2 regions of the Clostridium sp. AF32-12BH genome follow, and region 1 is predicted to be linked to the other one. Evidence: riboswitches for the same ligand, from Rfam matches in the RefSeq annotation. Region 1 holds a riboswitch; the other holds the start of a gene.
What was found. A riboswitch is a leader RNA that binds a small molecule or an ion and turns the genes downstream of it on or off. The one in region 1 is predicted to bind cobalamin.
Positions count from the first base shown of each region.

Region 2: it holds a riboswitch for cobalamin, as region 1 does, so the genes downstream of both, DWZ40_RS16810 (sirohydrochlorin cobaltochelatase) here and DWZ40_RS12255 (ABC transporter substrate-binding protein) in region 1, are expected to answer to the same signal.

Region 1 is NZ_QUEH01000011.1:102,923-111,108, reverse strand. It holds gene DWZ40_RS12270 (MATE family efflux transporter) at 34-1,404, opposite strand; gene DWZ40_RS12265 (MerR family transcriptional regulator) at 1,496-2,326, opposite strand; gene DWZ40_RS12260 (diguanylate cyclase) at 2,714-4,783, shown strand; cobalamin riboswitch at 4,820-5,006, shown strand; gene DWZ40_RS12255 (ABC transporter substrate-binding protein) at 5,259-6,356, shown strand; gene DWZ40_RS12250 (iron ABC transporter permease) at 6,388-7,455, shown strand; gene DWZ40_RS12245 (ABC transporter ATP-binding protein) at 7,452-8,186, shown strand, end outside.
Region 2 is NZ_QUEH01000020.1:27,695-35,880, forward strand. It holds gene DWZ40_RS16800 (TetR/AcrR family transcriptional regulator) at 1-418, shown strand, start outside; gene DWZ40_RS16805 (MATE family efflux transporter) at 396-1,754, shown strand; cobalamin riboswitch at 1,807-2,026, shown strand; gene DWZ40_RS16810 (sirohydrochlorin cobaltochelatase) at 2,227-3,258, shown strand; gene DWZ40_RS16815 (hypothetical protein) at 3,453-4,442, shown strand; gene DWZ40_RS16820 (ABC transporter substrate-binding protein) at 4,462-5,751, shown strand; gene DWZ40_RS16825 (iron ABC transporter permease) at 5,886-6,902, shown strand; gene DWZ40_RS16830 (ABC transporter ATP-binding protein) at 6,902-7,999, shown strand.

The DNA.
Region 1 (8,186 bases):
AATCAAATAATTTATATAAGTAGGGCGTGCTCTTTAATCATGATTGGTCTGTCGGGAAGTTGTGAAGAGTTTTTCTGCGTGTTTCCCATGCTTCATCCACATAAACGCGCCGGTGCAGATGATCACAGACAGAAATGAACCGGCTGGTGCGGCAAATCCCATCGGGAACAGCGTGTCCGGGTATTGTCTGGATGCCAGGTAAGCAATCGGAATACGTGCGCAGATAATGGCCGCCAGGTTGTGCATAAAGGAAATACCGGAAAGGCCATACGCGCAGAAATATCCGCTGAAGCAGAAGTGAATCCCGGCAAAAATGGTGTCCCAGATATAGCTGTGCAGATACTGGCTGCCGAGACGGACCACATCGGCGTTATCCGAAAACAGATGGACTGCCGAGCCACCCAGAAACTGCATGAGTACGGAGATCACAATCCCGTAGAAAACGGTAATACTCATGGCGCAAAGCAGCGTCTGGCTTGCCCGCTCGTGCTTTCCGGCACCGATATTCTGGGCAGAGAGTGCGGAGACAGTGGAGAGCATGGAGGACGGGACCAGGAAAAACAGGCTGATCATTTTTTCCACGATACCGACTGCCGCTGCATCGTTTAAGCCACGGCGGTTGGCAATGATGGTGATCACGATGAATGCGATCTGAATGAATCCGTCCTGCATGGCGATCGGAAAGCCAATCTTTAAAAGATTTCCCATAACCGCTCTGACCGGTTTTAAATCAGCTGCATGAAAGCCCGGAATCATTTTTTTACGGAATACCATGGTCAGGGAGACCAGCACGCTGATCGTCTGGGACAGGGTAGTGCCAAGTGCTGCACCGGCAGGCCCCATATGCAGTGCTCCAATGAACAGGTAGTCGAGGGCAATGTTAAACGCACAGGCAATGGCGATGAAATACATCGGACTTTTCGAGTCTCCCATCCCGCGGAAGATGGAGCTGATGATGTTGTAAGCCGTGATAAATGGAATGCCGATAAAGCAGATCGTTAAGTAGATGATGGTGTCCTTCACGGCCTCCTGCGGAGTGGACATGATTGCTGCGATCGGCTTTACAAAGTACAGCAAAACTACGGTAAGGCAAATGGAAAGCAGCATGAACAGCGTTACGGTATTGCCGATGGACCGGTTGACCTGTTTGCGGTCACTGGCTCCGACGGCACGTCCGATCATGACGGTTGTTCCCATGGCCAGTCCGACGATCATGACAGTAAGCATGTGCATGACCTGGCTTCCGATGGAAACGGCCGTGGTAGCACTGACCCCGTTAAACTGACCGATGATGAACAGGTCGGCAGTTCCGTAAAGCGTCTGCAAAAAATAGGAAAGAAAGTACGGAAGCGAGAACAGCAGGATGGTTTTCGGCACGCTTCCAGTTGTTAAATTGTGTTCCATGAATATGTCTCCTTTGATTGAAAATAGGTTTTACAGGCTGATAGCTTTTTAATCTGTGAATAGTTAAGCTCCATGCGTTCGTGAACAGTCATTACGCATTGCACTGTATTGGAATGCAGATTTCGGTTACAAATTTGTCCGTGTCGTTTGTGACACCGTAGTCGATCAGCGTGATTTCGCGGGAAAAGCCGGTAATCTGCATTTTGTGCATGGAAATATAGTCCAGCAGCTTCCGGTACTCTTGCGGTGCTTCGGTATGCTGCCCGTGAAAGCGGATCCGCACAGCCAGCGTTTCCGGCAGTGTGAGTGTGCTGCCGCGATAGAGATCCTCCTGCTCCAGCATGAGGAAGATTCCATCGTACGAAGTAATCTGATGACTCAATAGATGTTCGCAGGAAATGCCGACTCCGACTTTGCCAAGGAAGATCAGTGCTTCGGACTGGGATTCGTCGAGCTTCTTCAAATTGGTTTCCATATCGAGCGGTTCGCCGGTTTTTAGGGAATCATCGATCCATACGATCCGGCTTGCTGGCAGCTGAATCAGGGAGATGGTATCAAGTGGGACACTTTGTGCGTCTAAAAGCCAGTTCAGGCGATGCTCGATTTTTCGTTCGATGCGTTTTAACGCTTCCTGTTTTTCAAGAACGATCTGCCTTTGATGAAGCAGTTTCTCTTCGATGGAAGAAATATCCCGGTTCTGCAAAAAATCAATGATCTCAGCCAGCGACATATCCAGGGCTCTCAGATAGCGTATGGTATTGAGAATTTCAAACTGTTCGGTACCGTAATAGCGGTAGCCGGAATCTGGGGAAATGTATTCCGGTGTGAGCAGACCGATCGTTTCATAATGTCTCAGGCTGCTGACACTGAGATGAAACAATTTCGACACTTCTCCGATTGAAAACAAATTTTTTTTATCCATAGGCAGGACCTTTCTGTACTGCAAAGTTTTTTTGATGAGTTTTATATGCTGCTGCATTTTGTATTGCACGTTTTTTATTATAAACACTACAATGATTATAGAGTCAAGAGAAAAAGTAATAAAACAAAATTTTTCAATACGGAATAAAAATAAAGAGAACTAATTGACAATAATTGGGAATATTTATATAGAAGAAACAGGAATGGAAAGACCGGTGAAACTTGGAAAAAAGCCAGTTTCACCGGTCTTTTTGGACGGAATTTTATGGATAGTTATGCTCAAAATCGACAAGTTTCGCCATAAATCTGCCAAGCATATCGCGTAGGATGTTGAGGCTGTGTTATAATACTATTATATTGCGCCTAAATATAGAAAGTGTATCAGAACATGGAAACAAAAGAGAAACATATGGACTTAAATAACCGTTTTTTGGAAGAAGCTGTTTTTGCGATTGCAGATGGTTACTGCAGCATCAACCTCACGAAGAACCTGATCCCAGGTGTCATGCATCAGGTCGTGGACGGGGTAAATTATGACTTAAATAAACAGCTTGGAATGCCGGAAAATTCCAGCTTTACAGAGATCGTGGCGCAGTGGGCCCTGACGATCCCGGAAGAAGGACGAAAGGATTTTCTGGATGTTCTGGACCGGGAAAGTCTTTTGGCGCGTTACCGAAAGGGGGAACGCCATATTTCCTTCACGTATTGGACGAGGACGGCGACCTACGAGCCGATGCTGGCAGAGGATCATCTGGCGATGTTTGAAGATGAGAAAACGGGCGATATCCTGGGGGTAAATTATGTGCTGGACCGCACGGAGCAGCACCGCTTAAAACAATATAAAGCACAGCTGGAGCAGAAAACGCAGAAGCTGGAAGCTTTGCTGGAGGTGGAAAAGGTATACAATACCAAGCTGTACCTCGATGCGCTGACCGGTGCTTATAACCGCCGTTATTATGAAGAAGTTGTGCATGATTTTACCGGTCCTTCCGGTGTGGCATTGATGGATCTGGATGATTTTAAGATCTATAATGATACCTATGGTCACCAGGCGGGAGACCGTGCCCTGGAAACTGCGGCGAAAGCGGTCCGCGCCTGCATCCGCACGGGAGATATGTTTATCCGCTATGGCGGTGATGAATTTTTGCTGGTTTTAGTCGGGATTCCGTCTCATTTCTTCCAGGCAAAGCTGGATCAGGTACGCGAAAAGGTATACCATGCCAGTGTTCCAGGGTATGCGCATATTCAGCTTTCCATGAGTATCGGAGGTGCCATGCAGACGCTTGCAGAGCCGATGGAAGCAGTTGTCTGCCGGGCAGACCGCCTGATGTACCAGGCAAAGCGTCATAAAAACAAGGTGATCGTGGAGGGCAGCGAAGAGGAACAGAGTCTGGCACATGGCGCTGCCTCCAGCCGGGAACACCAGAAGATCCTGATCGTGGATGATTCCCAGTTAAACCGGGAGCTGCTTGCTGCAATCTTAAGTGACGATTACCAGATCATGGAGGCAGAAGACGGTCAGGAAGGATTGAAAATCTTATATGAGAATCAAAAACAGATCGCGCTGATACTTTTGGATATCAATATGCCGAAACTGGATGGGTTTGGGGTATTGAAAGCCATGAATGCAAACCATATCATCGAAGATATTCCGGTCATCATGATCTCCAGCGATGACTCGGAGGTGGTGATCCGTGAATCTTATGAGCTTGGAGCTTCTGATTATGTGAACCGCCCGTTCGATGCGCGGATCGTGTACCGCCGTGTGGCAAATACCATCAAGCTCTATGAAAAGCAGCGGCGTCTGGTGCAGCTGGTGTCCAGGCAGATCCGTAAGCAGGAGCACAATACGTCCATGCTGGTTGGGGTGTTGAGCCAGATCGTGGAATTTCGAAATGGGGAAAGCGGCTCTCATGTGCGTAACATCCGCAGAATCACAGAGCTTCTGTTAAATTGTCTGACTGCGATCACGGATCAATACAAGCTCACGTCGCAAGAAAAGGAAAATATTCCACTGGCTTCTGCCCTGCACGATATCGGCAAGATCGCAGTGGATGAGAAAATCTTGAATAAGCAGGGAAGACTGACAAAGGAAGAGTTTGAGATCATGAAAACGCACAGCATGATGGGAGCCGAGATGCTCCAGAAGCTGGAGAACTTTGAGAAAGAACCGCTGCTGCAGACAGCCTATGAAATTGCCCGTTGGCACCATGAACGATGGGATGGAAGCGGATACCCGGATGGACTGAAAGAAGATAAGATCCCGATCAGTGCACAGCTGGTATCCATGGCTGACGTTTACGATGCACTCACCAGTGAACGGTGCTACAAGCAGGCGTTTTCCCATGAGACTGCGATTGCAATGATCAAAAATGGGGAGTGCGGGGCATTCAATCCATTGCTGATCCAGTGCCTGACCCAGGTGGAAGAAGAACTGAAAGGGAAAAGTAGAAAATAACAGGTTTTGTATTGACAGTTTCAGCCTGTATGTCGTAAACTATGCTGCGGAATCAGTGTCGGTCGTTTGGGACCGGTGAAAAGGGAAACGGGTGGAAGTCCCGTGCGGTGCCGCCGCTGTAAGCGCATAAAAGGCAGTCTGCATTTCACTGTATCATTATGGGAAGAAATCGGACAACATTGCCGCGCAAGCCAGAAGACCTGCTTTTTCCACTTTTGCTGTCACGGTCCATGACATGGCAAGGGAAACAAGGGGAAAGTCTGCTGTTTGACACGCATGTGTGAACAGGAATAAACGTGTCCCCTGGATGCAAAATACGGTGCATCATTCGGTTTATCGTTGGATAGGCTGAATGGTGCTTTTTCTTTTTTATATGACATTGCGATAGGGCAAGTTATGTTTTTGCATCACATTCCTGCATGGGTGTACAGAAAATTAATTTTTACTCATTTTCAACATCAGGAGGAAAACAATTATGAGAAACAAGAAACTGGTAACATTCACGATGGCTGCCTGCATGATGACAGGCCTGGTAGCTGGCTGCGGCGCAAAAAATGCAGATACTGCTTCCAAGGCAGAGACTGCTGCTGAGAGCAGTACTGAAGAATCGAAACAGGCAGAAACCGAAGAATCCAAAGCTGATGAGGCAAAGACAGATGGTGCAGAGGAAGCTTACGAGCCGGTTACCATTACCTTAAACCTGCAGCGTTCTGGTCTGGGTGAAAATGTAGAATATACCTTTACCAAAAAGCTATCTGCTGTTGTGGCATCCGGTGATCAGATGGCAGATTTCTTCTTTGATCTGGGACTGGAAGACCAGATGGTTGGTTACACGAAGGGAAGCTGCTGGAGTACGGTTTCCCAGTATCCGGCAAGAGACAAGGTGCCGCAGCTTCTGGAGGCAGGAAAGGGCATTTCCAATCTGTCCAAAGAGGAGCTTGCAGCTACCGGCTGTGATTTCCTGATGGGCTGGGACTCTGTATTTTCTGATAAAAACTTCGGAAAAGAGTTCTGTGATGCAAACGGAATTGCCATGTATTTCCCATACGTATGCTCCGATCAGGCAACCTTTGAGGATCTTTACAAGGACTATGAGACCTTAGGAAAAATCTTCCAGGTAGAGGATGTTGCTTCTGAGAAGATCCAGGCAATGAAGGACACCCTTCAGGAAGTAAAAGATACTCTCGGTGAGGATGTTTACCAGAATCCGGTTACCGTATTTGCTTATGATTCCGGTGAGGATGCACCGTTTACCGCATGTCAGGGTATGCCGGGCGACATCATCAAACTGGCTGGCGGAATCTCCATTTTTGATGACATTGAGGCTGGCTGGGCAACTCCTTCCTGGGAAGAAGTTGTAGAGCGCGACCCGGATGTGATCCTGATCCTGGACTACACCGGAGACATTTCTGAGAAGAAAAATTTCCTGGAGACCAACGAGTTCACCAAGGATTTAAGAGCTGTCAAAGAGGGCAAGATCTACTCTGCATGCTGCAGTGATATGCAGGGTTCTGCAGGTTCTGCAGAGGCTGTCAAAGAGATCGCAAAGCAGCTGTATCCGGACAAATTCTAATTGGCCCCGTTTTAGGAGAAAAAAACAGAAAATGAAATCAGAAATCAGTAAAAACAATGGACGGAAAACGGGCCGTTTTGCCGTAACACTCCTGATTGTCCTGCTTCTGATCGCGTTCGTCACAACCATTTCCGTGACACTTGGAGCCATCCATGTGTCGCCGGATGAAATCTTAAAGATCATCGTAAATAAGGCATCGGGAAGTGATCTGTTTCCGGTTACCTGGGAGCAGAAAACGGAAAATATCATCTGGAATATCCGCTTTCCGCGCGTGATCATGGCCTTTATCGTGGGAGCCGGATTATCGCTTTGCGGTGTGCTGATGCAGGCGCTGACGAAGAACCCGTTGGCAGATCCGTATGTGCTGGGCATTTCCTCCGGTGCTTCTGCCGGTGCGGTCAGTGTGATCATTTTGGGGTGGTTCAGCTTTCTGGGCGGCTATGCGGTAATCTTTGGCGCAACGCTGGGAGCGGCAGCGGCCATATGCCTTTCCTTGAGCATCGCCTCCCTGAAGGGCAGGATTACCTCCACGCAGCTGGTTTTAGCCGGAATTGCCACTTCTGCGTTGTTTTCCGCGACCACAAACCTGATCGTGTACGGATTCAACAACGGTTCGGACAAGACAAAAATGGCGCTGTACTGGATGGTGGGTTCCTTAAGCGGTGCTACCTGGAGCCGGGTAAAATACGTCTTTATCGTGGCGGCTGTGACCATGATCCTTATCATTTTAGTTTCCAGGGAGTTGGATGTGCTGCTGCTTGGTGATGATGTGGCAGAGACATTGGGAGCTGACACCAGACGCATCAAACTGCTGATCATTCTGGCTTCCACGGTGCTCACCGGCGTGGTCGTTTCGGTCAGCGGCGTGATCGGATTTGTAGGCTTGGTCGTGCCGCATATCATGCGCGGATTTGTAGGTTCCGTGCATAAGCGGCTGATCCCGGTATCGATCCTGGGAGGCGGACTGTTCGCCATGATCGCGGACCTGATCTCCCGCGTCATCATTGCGCCGGAAGAACTGCCGATCGGTGTGATCGCGGCATTTTTCGGTGCGCCGTTCTTCCTCTATCTGATCCGGAAAGGAAGTGTGGGCCGATGAGTTTATATGTAAAAAATCTGGATTACCAGATTGGAAATGACCAGATCCTAAAGCAGATTTCCCTGGAAATCCGGGATGGAGAGTTTGTGGGACTTGTGGGACCGAACGGCTGCGGAAAGTCCACGCTGTTAAAGCATATTTACCGTACGTATAAGCCAAAAGGCGGCACGATCTTTTTAGACGGCAAAGATATTACAGAGTTTTCTGCGAAGAAAATGGCGGGAGAACTGGCTGTCATGGCACAGGAAAACCAGCTGGAATTTGACTTTACCGTGCGGGATATGGTCATGTTTGGCCGCTACGCACACAAGAAATTTTTGGAAGGTGACACCGCAAAAGACCGGGAATTGTGCGAACAATGCCTGCGGGAAGTCGGCCTGACTGGCTATGAAAACCGCTCATATTTAAGCCTTTCCGGTGGGGAAAAACAGCGTGTTCTGCTGGCCCGTGTACTGATGCAAGAAAGCCGCTATATCGTGCTGGATGAGCCGACCAACCACCTCGATGTCAGCTACCAGTACCAGATCATGGATATTCTGCGCGGGCAGAATGTCACCGTCTTTTCCTCGATTCATGACTTAAATCTGGCAGCACTTTACTGTGACCGGATCCTGTTTTTGTATCAGGGAAAGATCGTGGACAGTGGGACACCGGAAGCGGTGCTGACGCAGGAAAACATCCGGAAGTATTTTGGAATCGAAGCGCAGATTACGAAAAATGATGTGACCGGG
Region 2 (8,186 bases), on a different contig from region 1:
GCGTCTTCAAAAAGAAACGGAGATGCAGACAATAGAAGGGAAACATGGTGAAGATGCGGTACGGCTTTTGGCAGATGCGTATCGCAGCTTTGCTAAGAAGCATCGGGAACTGTACTGGCTGATCATGAATACAGCAGCAAGAGATAATCGGGTATTGGATGATGCAGCGACACTTTTTACGGATCCGCTGAAGAAAATGCTAGAAGATTTTCATTTAAGCGAAGAAAAAAGCATCCATTACCGAAGGCTATTTCGGGCAATCGTACATGGATTTGTTTCGCAGGAGGATACAGGTTTCTTTTCTCATTATCCGATGGATGTGGATAAGAGTTTTCATTTTGCTGTTCAGTGTTACATTAACAGCCTGAGACAGGAAGAAAAGAGGGAGTTTGAGCATGACAAAAACAAAAAAGGATGAGGAATTATTTGCGCGTATGCCGGTGACGCAGGCGATTCTGAGCCTGGCAGTGCCGACGGTAGTCAGTCAGATCATAACGATCATTTACAACATGGCAGATACATTTTTTATCGGGCAGCTTGGAGATCCAAAACAGGTAGCTGCTGCAACTCTTGCCATGCCGCTTTTTATGTTTATGACGGCACTTTCCAATCTGTTTGGAGTCGGTGGTTCCAGTCTGATCTCGCGATTTTTAGGCGCAGATGAACGGGAAAAAGCATCGCGCTGCAGTGCTTTTTGCATCTGGACAGCAGCGATCAGTGCGGGTCTTTATGGTATTCTGATCCTTTTCTCACGGCCGGTACTGATGCCAATTCTTGGCGCAAATGAAGAGACGTTTGACATGGCATCATCGTATCTGCTCTGGACCATTGGACTTGGTGCGATTCCAACCGTTATGAATCCGGCACTGGCCCATCTGATCCGTGCCGAAGGTTATTCCAGACAGGCAAGTTTTGGCGTAGCTTTTGGTGGTATTTTAAACATGGTCCTGGATCCGTTATTTATTTATGGGCTTCATCTTCAGATTAAAGGAGCTGCAATTGCAACCCTGCTTTCCAATAGCATGGCTCTGCTTTATTTTCTGCGGTTTATCTGGAAAATCCGTTCGACGAGTACCTTGACGTTTTCACCAGCTAAGTATACACTGGGGGAACATATTCCGGCTGAGGTCCTGAGTGTTGGTTTGCCAAGCTTTCTGATTTCCATGATGGGAACCGTTTCCAATACCGTTTTAAATCATATCATTGCCGGATATTCGAATGTGGCAGTAGCGGGAATGGGCATTGCGAAGAAAGTGAATATGCTGGCATTTGCCGTGGCGCAGGGAATTACGCAGGGAACCTTGCCGTTAATTGGATATAATTTTACTTCCGGGAACCGGAAACGGATGCTTCAGGCAATTCAGAGATTATTTGTTTTAAGCCTGGGCGTGTCACTGGTGATTGCGGCAGGACTTTATACCAATGCAGCTTTAGTGACCCGGATGTTTATCAATGACCGGGAAACGGTAGAGTATGGTTGTAATTTTCTGCATATCATCTGCTCTGCCTGTTCCATGACGACAATGACATTTTTTGTCTTGACTGTTTTTCAGGCAACTGGTAAGAAAAAACAGCCGATTATCCTTTCCATGCTGAGAAAAGGAACGGCAGACGTACCGTTTATGATCTTATTCAATGCTTTATTTGGCATTCAGGGTGTGGCATGGGCTACTCCGGTCGCAGAGACAATATCGTTGGTGACTGCGGCGCTTATGGTGATCCCGTATCTGAAAAAACTGGCAAATGACATGTAAAAAAGGTGGTGTGGGTTGCTTTTTCCGGTTGGGAATGCTACTATGGATACATATCGAAATTAGGACAATCGGTGCCGGAGTCTGCATGTACAGACAATGGGTAAAAGGGAAGCAGGTGGAAGACCTGCGCGATCTCGTCACTGTAAGTAGGGAGCACTGGATGACAAGGATACCAAATGGTATGCTGCCCACTGGTTTTTGGAGACTGGGAAGGGATTTTTCAGTGCGTGGATGGACAAGCCAGGAAACCTGCCGGTTGTTGGTACAGGAGAATTCCAGATCACGAGGACTTGGTCGTACCGTTATTCTGCAGATCCTTATTCCGGATCACAAAAAGCAGAGTTTTTTGTTACTATTCGCAGGCAGGGACGGTTCTGCCATGAATGCGTGAGACTTCTCCAGGTATTCCAAAATCGATAGTGTCAGCAATGGTGGTTTATGATACCACGTTATTTCAGAGAAGGAGAAGAACATGAAAAAAAGAACACTGACAGCATTATTTGCAGTCACTGCGCTTTCTGCTGCGATGATGGCAGGCTGTGCAGGAAAGGCAGAGAAAACCGAGGCAACCACAGCAGCAGAAACTTCCAGCGAGGCAGCAACCGAGGCTGAGACCACAGCGGAAGAAACCACTGCAGAGGCTGAGGCAGAAGACGAAGAAAATTACGACACCGGAGATGCATCTATGGATAACACAAGAAATCAGGACGAAATCGGCGAGAAGGAGTTAATGGTTGTCAGCTTTGGAACCAGTTTTAACGACAGCCGCCGTCTGACCATTGGCGCAATTGAGAACGCAATGGAAGAAGCATTCCCGGATTATTCCGTAAGAAGAGGCTTTACCAGCCAGATCATCATTGACCATGTAAAGTCCAGAGATAACGTAGCAATCGATAATGTAGGCGAAGCACTGAAGCGTGCCATTGACAATAACGTAAAGACCCTGGTTGTCCAGCCGACCCATCTGATGAATGGTCTGGAGTACCATGATCTGGTCGATGAGATCGCACAGAATTCTGATGCATTTGAGCAGGTAGCAGTGGGCGAGCCGCTTCTGACCAGCGACGATGATTTTAAGGCAGTCATCAAGGCAATCACAGACGCAACCGCAGAGTACGATGACGGCGAGACCGCAATCTGCTTTATGGGTCACGGCACTGAGGCTGACTCCAATGCGGTTTACGCAAAGATGCAGCAGATGCTGGCAGATGAAGGCTTTGAGCACTACTATGTAGGTACCGTTGAGGCTGAGCCGAGTCTGGAGGATGTGATTGCAAAGGTAAAAGAGGGCGAGTACAAGAAGGTTGTTCTTGAGCCGCTTATGATTGTAGCCGGTGACCATGCAAACAACGATATGGCAGGCGACGAGGATGGTTCCTGGAAGACGGAGTTTGAGAAAGAGGGTTATGAGGTAACCTGTATTCTGCGTGGCTTAGGTGAGTTAGAGCCGATCCAGAAGCTGTTTACCGAGCATGCTCAGGCTGCAATCGATACCTTAAAATAAAATTGTGTTGCAGCAGCATTTGGAAATCGCCAAAATGTTGCTGGTAAGAGGCATTGGATGTAAAATTCGAGCAGAAGATAGAGAAAACGGGTGGCAGGATGGAGTTCCAGCCGCCCGTTTTTATTAGACTACATAGCGAGAAGGCGCCAGCGGTGCCTCCACTAATTGGTTTATAGAGAATAAGGAGCATTGTTATGAAGAAGAAAATCTATGGCGTTATGGCGGTCGTTTGCCTGAGTGGTATGCTGGCAGCAGGCTGCGGCGGAAAAAATCAGGCAGAGACTTTGCCTGCACAGGGCGGCGCGCCGGTTGTCACAGGAGAAACAGCGGATGGTGCACAGGAGAAAACGGTAGATCAGAACGAAAATCAGAGCGAAGGTCAGAACGAATCCTCCGCGGACAGCGCAGTCGCAGCAGCGGATGAGACGGTCGCGGAGAAACAGGTAGGGACAGAGGGCATGGTCCCGGTTCCGGCTTCGGAATTAAAGGATGGCGTGTATCCGGTAGACGTGGATTCCAGTTCTTCCATGTTTCAGATCGAGGAATGTGAGCTTACCGTAAAGGATGGCGCGATGACAGCGGATATGAAGATGGGCGGTACCGGCTACTTAAAGCTTTATATGGGAACCGGCGCTGAGGCAGTCAATGTCTCTGAGGAGGACATGATCCCGTATGAAGAGGCGTCGGATGGAAGCCATCATTTTACGGTGCCGGTAGAGGCGCTTGACAAAGAAATTGACTGCAGTGCATTCAGCAAGAAAAAAGAAAAGTGGTATGACCGGGTACTGGTATTTCGTGCAGATTCCCTTCCAGACGATGCCTATCTGGAAAGTAAGCAGGTGACTGCAGAGAGTCTGGGACTTGCAGACGGCAGTTACACCGTGAAGGTGTCCATGGAGGGCGGTTCCGGAAAGGTAACGGTGGAGTCTCCGGCAAAGCTAGAAATTAAGGATGGAGAGGCAGTTGCAACGGTACGTTGGAGCAGTCCGAACTATGATTACATGAAGATTGGGGAAGAAAAATTCCTGCCGGTAAACCAGGGCGGAAATTCTGCATTTGAGATTCCGGTTGCCGTGTTTGACCGGAAGATTTCCGTGGCAGCAGATACCACGGCGATGAGCACGCCGCATGAGATTGACTATACTCTGCTGTTTGATTCTGCTTCCATTGCTGAGGTGAAATAAAGGGATGGTCGTAAGGCGTATGATGAAAAACAGGAAAGCATTAAAACGGATGCGGAAGCTTCTGGCGGTTGGAGTGCTGATTGCTTGTCTGGCAGGAATGCCGGGATGCGCCGGAACACCGGCAACGGGTTCATCATCAGGCGCTGATTCTGTGCCAGCTGGATCATCGGGCACAGGTGCAGCAGTTTCTGGTGGGACGAACACGGACACAGAAGTTTCCGGTGCAACATCAGATACAAACGCAGCTTTGACAGCACCGGTCTGGAGTGAAATGCAGCCGGAAAGCAGCATGGAGCTTTTGTATGCCACGCAGTTTAGCGTGGATTCTTACGAGGGCGGTTATGAGTTGATTCAGATTCAGGATGACGGGAAGTATCTGGTCGTACCGGAAACCATGCCGGTGCCGGAAGGCGTCCCGGATTCCATTACTGTTTTGCAGAAACCGTTAGACCATGTGTATCTGGCGGCAACCTCCGCGATGGATCTGATCGCGGCGATCGGACGCACGGACCGGATCACGTTGTCCGGCACCAAAGAATCCGGGTGGTATGTGGAAGCGGCAAAAGAGGCAATGAAAGCCGGAACCCTCACCTATGCAGGAAAATACAGTGCCCCGGATTACGAAAAGATTCTGGCAGATGGCTGCGACCTGGCGGTGGAATCGACCATGATCTACCATACGCCGGATGTAAAAGAGCAGCTTACACAGCTGAAGATCCCGGTACTGGTAGAGCGTTCCAGCTATGAGGAGCACCCACTTGGAAGAATGGAATGGATCCGGCTGTACGGCGTACTGTTTGACGAGGAAGAAAAGGCAGAGCAGCTTTTCCGGGAAAATATGGAAGCCTTAGACGGCGTGCTGTCTGAACAGCCGACCGGAAAAACTGCAGCATTTTTCTACATCACATCAAATGGTGCGGTGAATGTAAGAAAACCGGGAGATTATGTGGCAAAGATGATCGAGCTTGCGGGCGGAAGTTATGTGCCGCAGACCGCATCGGAAGAGGAAAATGCGCTTTCCACGATGAACATGCAGATGGAAACCTTTTATGCGGAAGCAAAGAATGCGGATATTCTGATCTACAACAGTACCATAGACGGGGAACTGGAGACGCTCGATCAGCTTCTGGCGAAGAGCCCGCTTCTGGCAGATTTTAAGGCCGTCAAAGAAGGCAATGTCTGGTGTACCGGAAAAAATATGTTCCAGGAGACGATGGGACTTGGCAATATGATCCTGGATCTGCACACTGTGTTGGCAGAGGAAAATCCTGCGGATGGAGAACTACATTATCTGCACCGGCTGCAGTAAATGCAGGCTTTGCAGTGCAGCCGTAGGCGGGAAAACGCGGGTGATTACGAAAATAGTCCTGGAAAAAGCTGCGCAAAGGCAAGTGCAGGAATGCGTTTGTCTTGCAGTTTGGAAAGAATGAGAGGAAAAACGTTATGAAGAATCGGATCATGCGCTGTCAACTTGGATTTTTGCTGCTGGGATTTTTGCTGGCGGTTCTTGCGGCGGCAAGCTTTCGCGTGGGAAGTGTTTCTCTTTCTCTCCAGGACATACAGGCGATTTTGTCCGGAACAGACCGAGAGAGTACAGCATTCCACATCCTGTGGGATATCCGTCTGCCAAGACTTCTTGCAGCGGCGCTGCTTGGCGGGGCGCTTTCCGTGTCCGGATTTCTGCTCCAGACCTTTTTTTCAAACCCAATCGCCGGACCGTTTGTCCTTGGAATCTCTTCCGGGGCAAAGCTGGTGGTGGCACTGGTCATGATTCTGTTTCTTGGAAAAGGACTTTTTATGGGCTCAGCAATCATGATCGTGGCAGCTTTTGCCGGTTCCATGCTTTCCATGGGCTTTGTGCTGGTAATCGCAAAACGGATCCGGCAGATGTCGGTGTTAGTCGTATGCGGTGTCATGATCAGCTATATCTGTTCGGCAATTACGGATTTTGTGGTGACCTTTGCGGACGACGCGAATATCGTGAACCTGCACAACTGGTCTATGGGCAGCTTTTCTGGAACGACCTGGGATCAGGTAAGGGTGATCACGGCTGTGGTGCTTCCGGTCTTTGTGCTTGCTTTTTGTATGGCGAAGCCCATCAGTGCCTATCAGCTCGGCGAAGAATATGCCAGAAGCCTTGGCGTAAATGTGAAGCGTTTCCGTGCGGAACTGATTTTATTATCCAGTGTGTTGTCCGCCTGCGTGACAGCCTTTGCCGGTCCGGTATCCTTTGTGGGAATCGCAGTGCCGCAGCTCGTGAAGCGGTTGTTTGGGACGGCAAAGCCGATCGTTGTGATCCCCGGCTGCTTTCTGGGCGGTGCGGTGTTCTGTTTGTTCAGTGACCTGATTGCGCGGACGCTGTTTGCACCGACGGAGCTTTCCATCAGCTCGGTAACAGCCGTATTCGGGGCACCGGTGGTGATCTGGATTATGATTCGCAGAAAGGGAGTGCAGAAGTGATGGAACAGGAAGAAGCATATCTGAGGACGGATGATCTTGCGGCGGGGTATGATGGAAAAGTCTGGATCCGCGAGATCAATATTCATGTCGCACGTGGAGAGATCGTGACGCTGATCGGTCCAAACGGTGCAGGAAAATCCACGATCTTAAAAAGTATCGCGGGACAGCTAAAGCCGGTAGATGGTGCGGTTTTCCTGGAAAAGACAGTCATGAAAGACTGGTCGGAGCAGGAGATCGCAAAGCGGATGGCCGTCATGATGACAGAGCGGACGCGGCCAGAGCTTATGACCTGTTTTGATGTGGCGTCCATGGGCCGGTATCCGCATACAGGGCGATTTGGAACCTTGTCGGATGCAGACCGGCAGATCGTCTGGGAAGCACTGGACATGGTGCGTGCCAGGGATCTGGCAGACCGGGATTTTTCCCGGATTAGTGATGGACAGCGGCAGCGAATCCTGCTGGCGCGCGCCATTTGCCAGCAGCCGCAGGTGATCCTGTTGGATGAACCCACTGCATTTTTGGATATCCGTCACAAGATGGAGCTGCTCACCATTTTAAAAACACTGGTGCGGGAGCGAAAGGTGGCAGTGCTGATGTCCATGCATGAGCTGGATCTGGCGCAGAAGGTATCGGACTATGTTGTCTGTGTCGGCGAAAACCAGATCTGGAAATGCGGAACGCCGGAAGAAATCTTTACAGAAACCTGCATGGAAAAATTGTTTGGGGTCCCGCAGGAAAGCTACTGCGCTGAGTATGGTTCGGTGGAGCTGCCTCCGGTGAAGGGCAAGCCGGAAGTATTTGTGATCGGTGGAAACGGGAGCGGGATTCCGGTTTACCGGAGGCTGCAAAGACAGGGAATTCCATTTGCAGCAGGAATTCTGCATGAAAATGACCTGGATTATCCGGTGGCGAAGGCTCTGGCGGTTCAGGTGATTTCGGAGCGGCCGTATGAAGCAATTCAGCAGGAAATTTATGAGGAGGCGCTTGGGGTACTGAAGGACTGCAGGAGCGCGATCTGCTGTGCCAAGGTGTTCGGAACGATCAACCGGAAAAACGAAGAGTTGGCCCGGTTTGCGCAGGAGACGGGAAAAATGTGAGCCCGTTCAAAACGATTCGAAAAATTCCTGCCTTTGTGCAGCAACAGAGAATCTTCTTTTTGTGAAAAAAAGGGTAGACAGAAACACTTTAGTATGCTACCATGATAACGTGTTCGCGGTACGTGTACAATATCCGCTTCGAAAAATGGAGTGAACCGCAGCGGAAAATCCCTGTTACTGTCTGGCA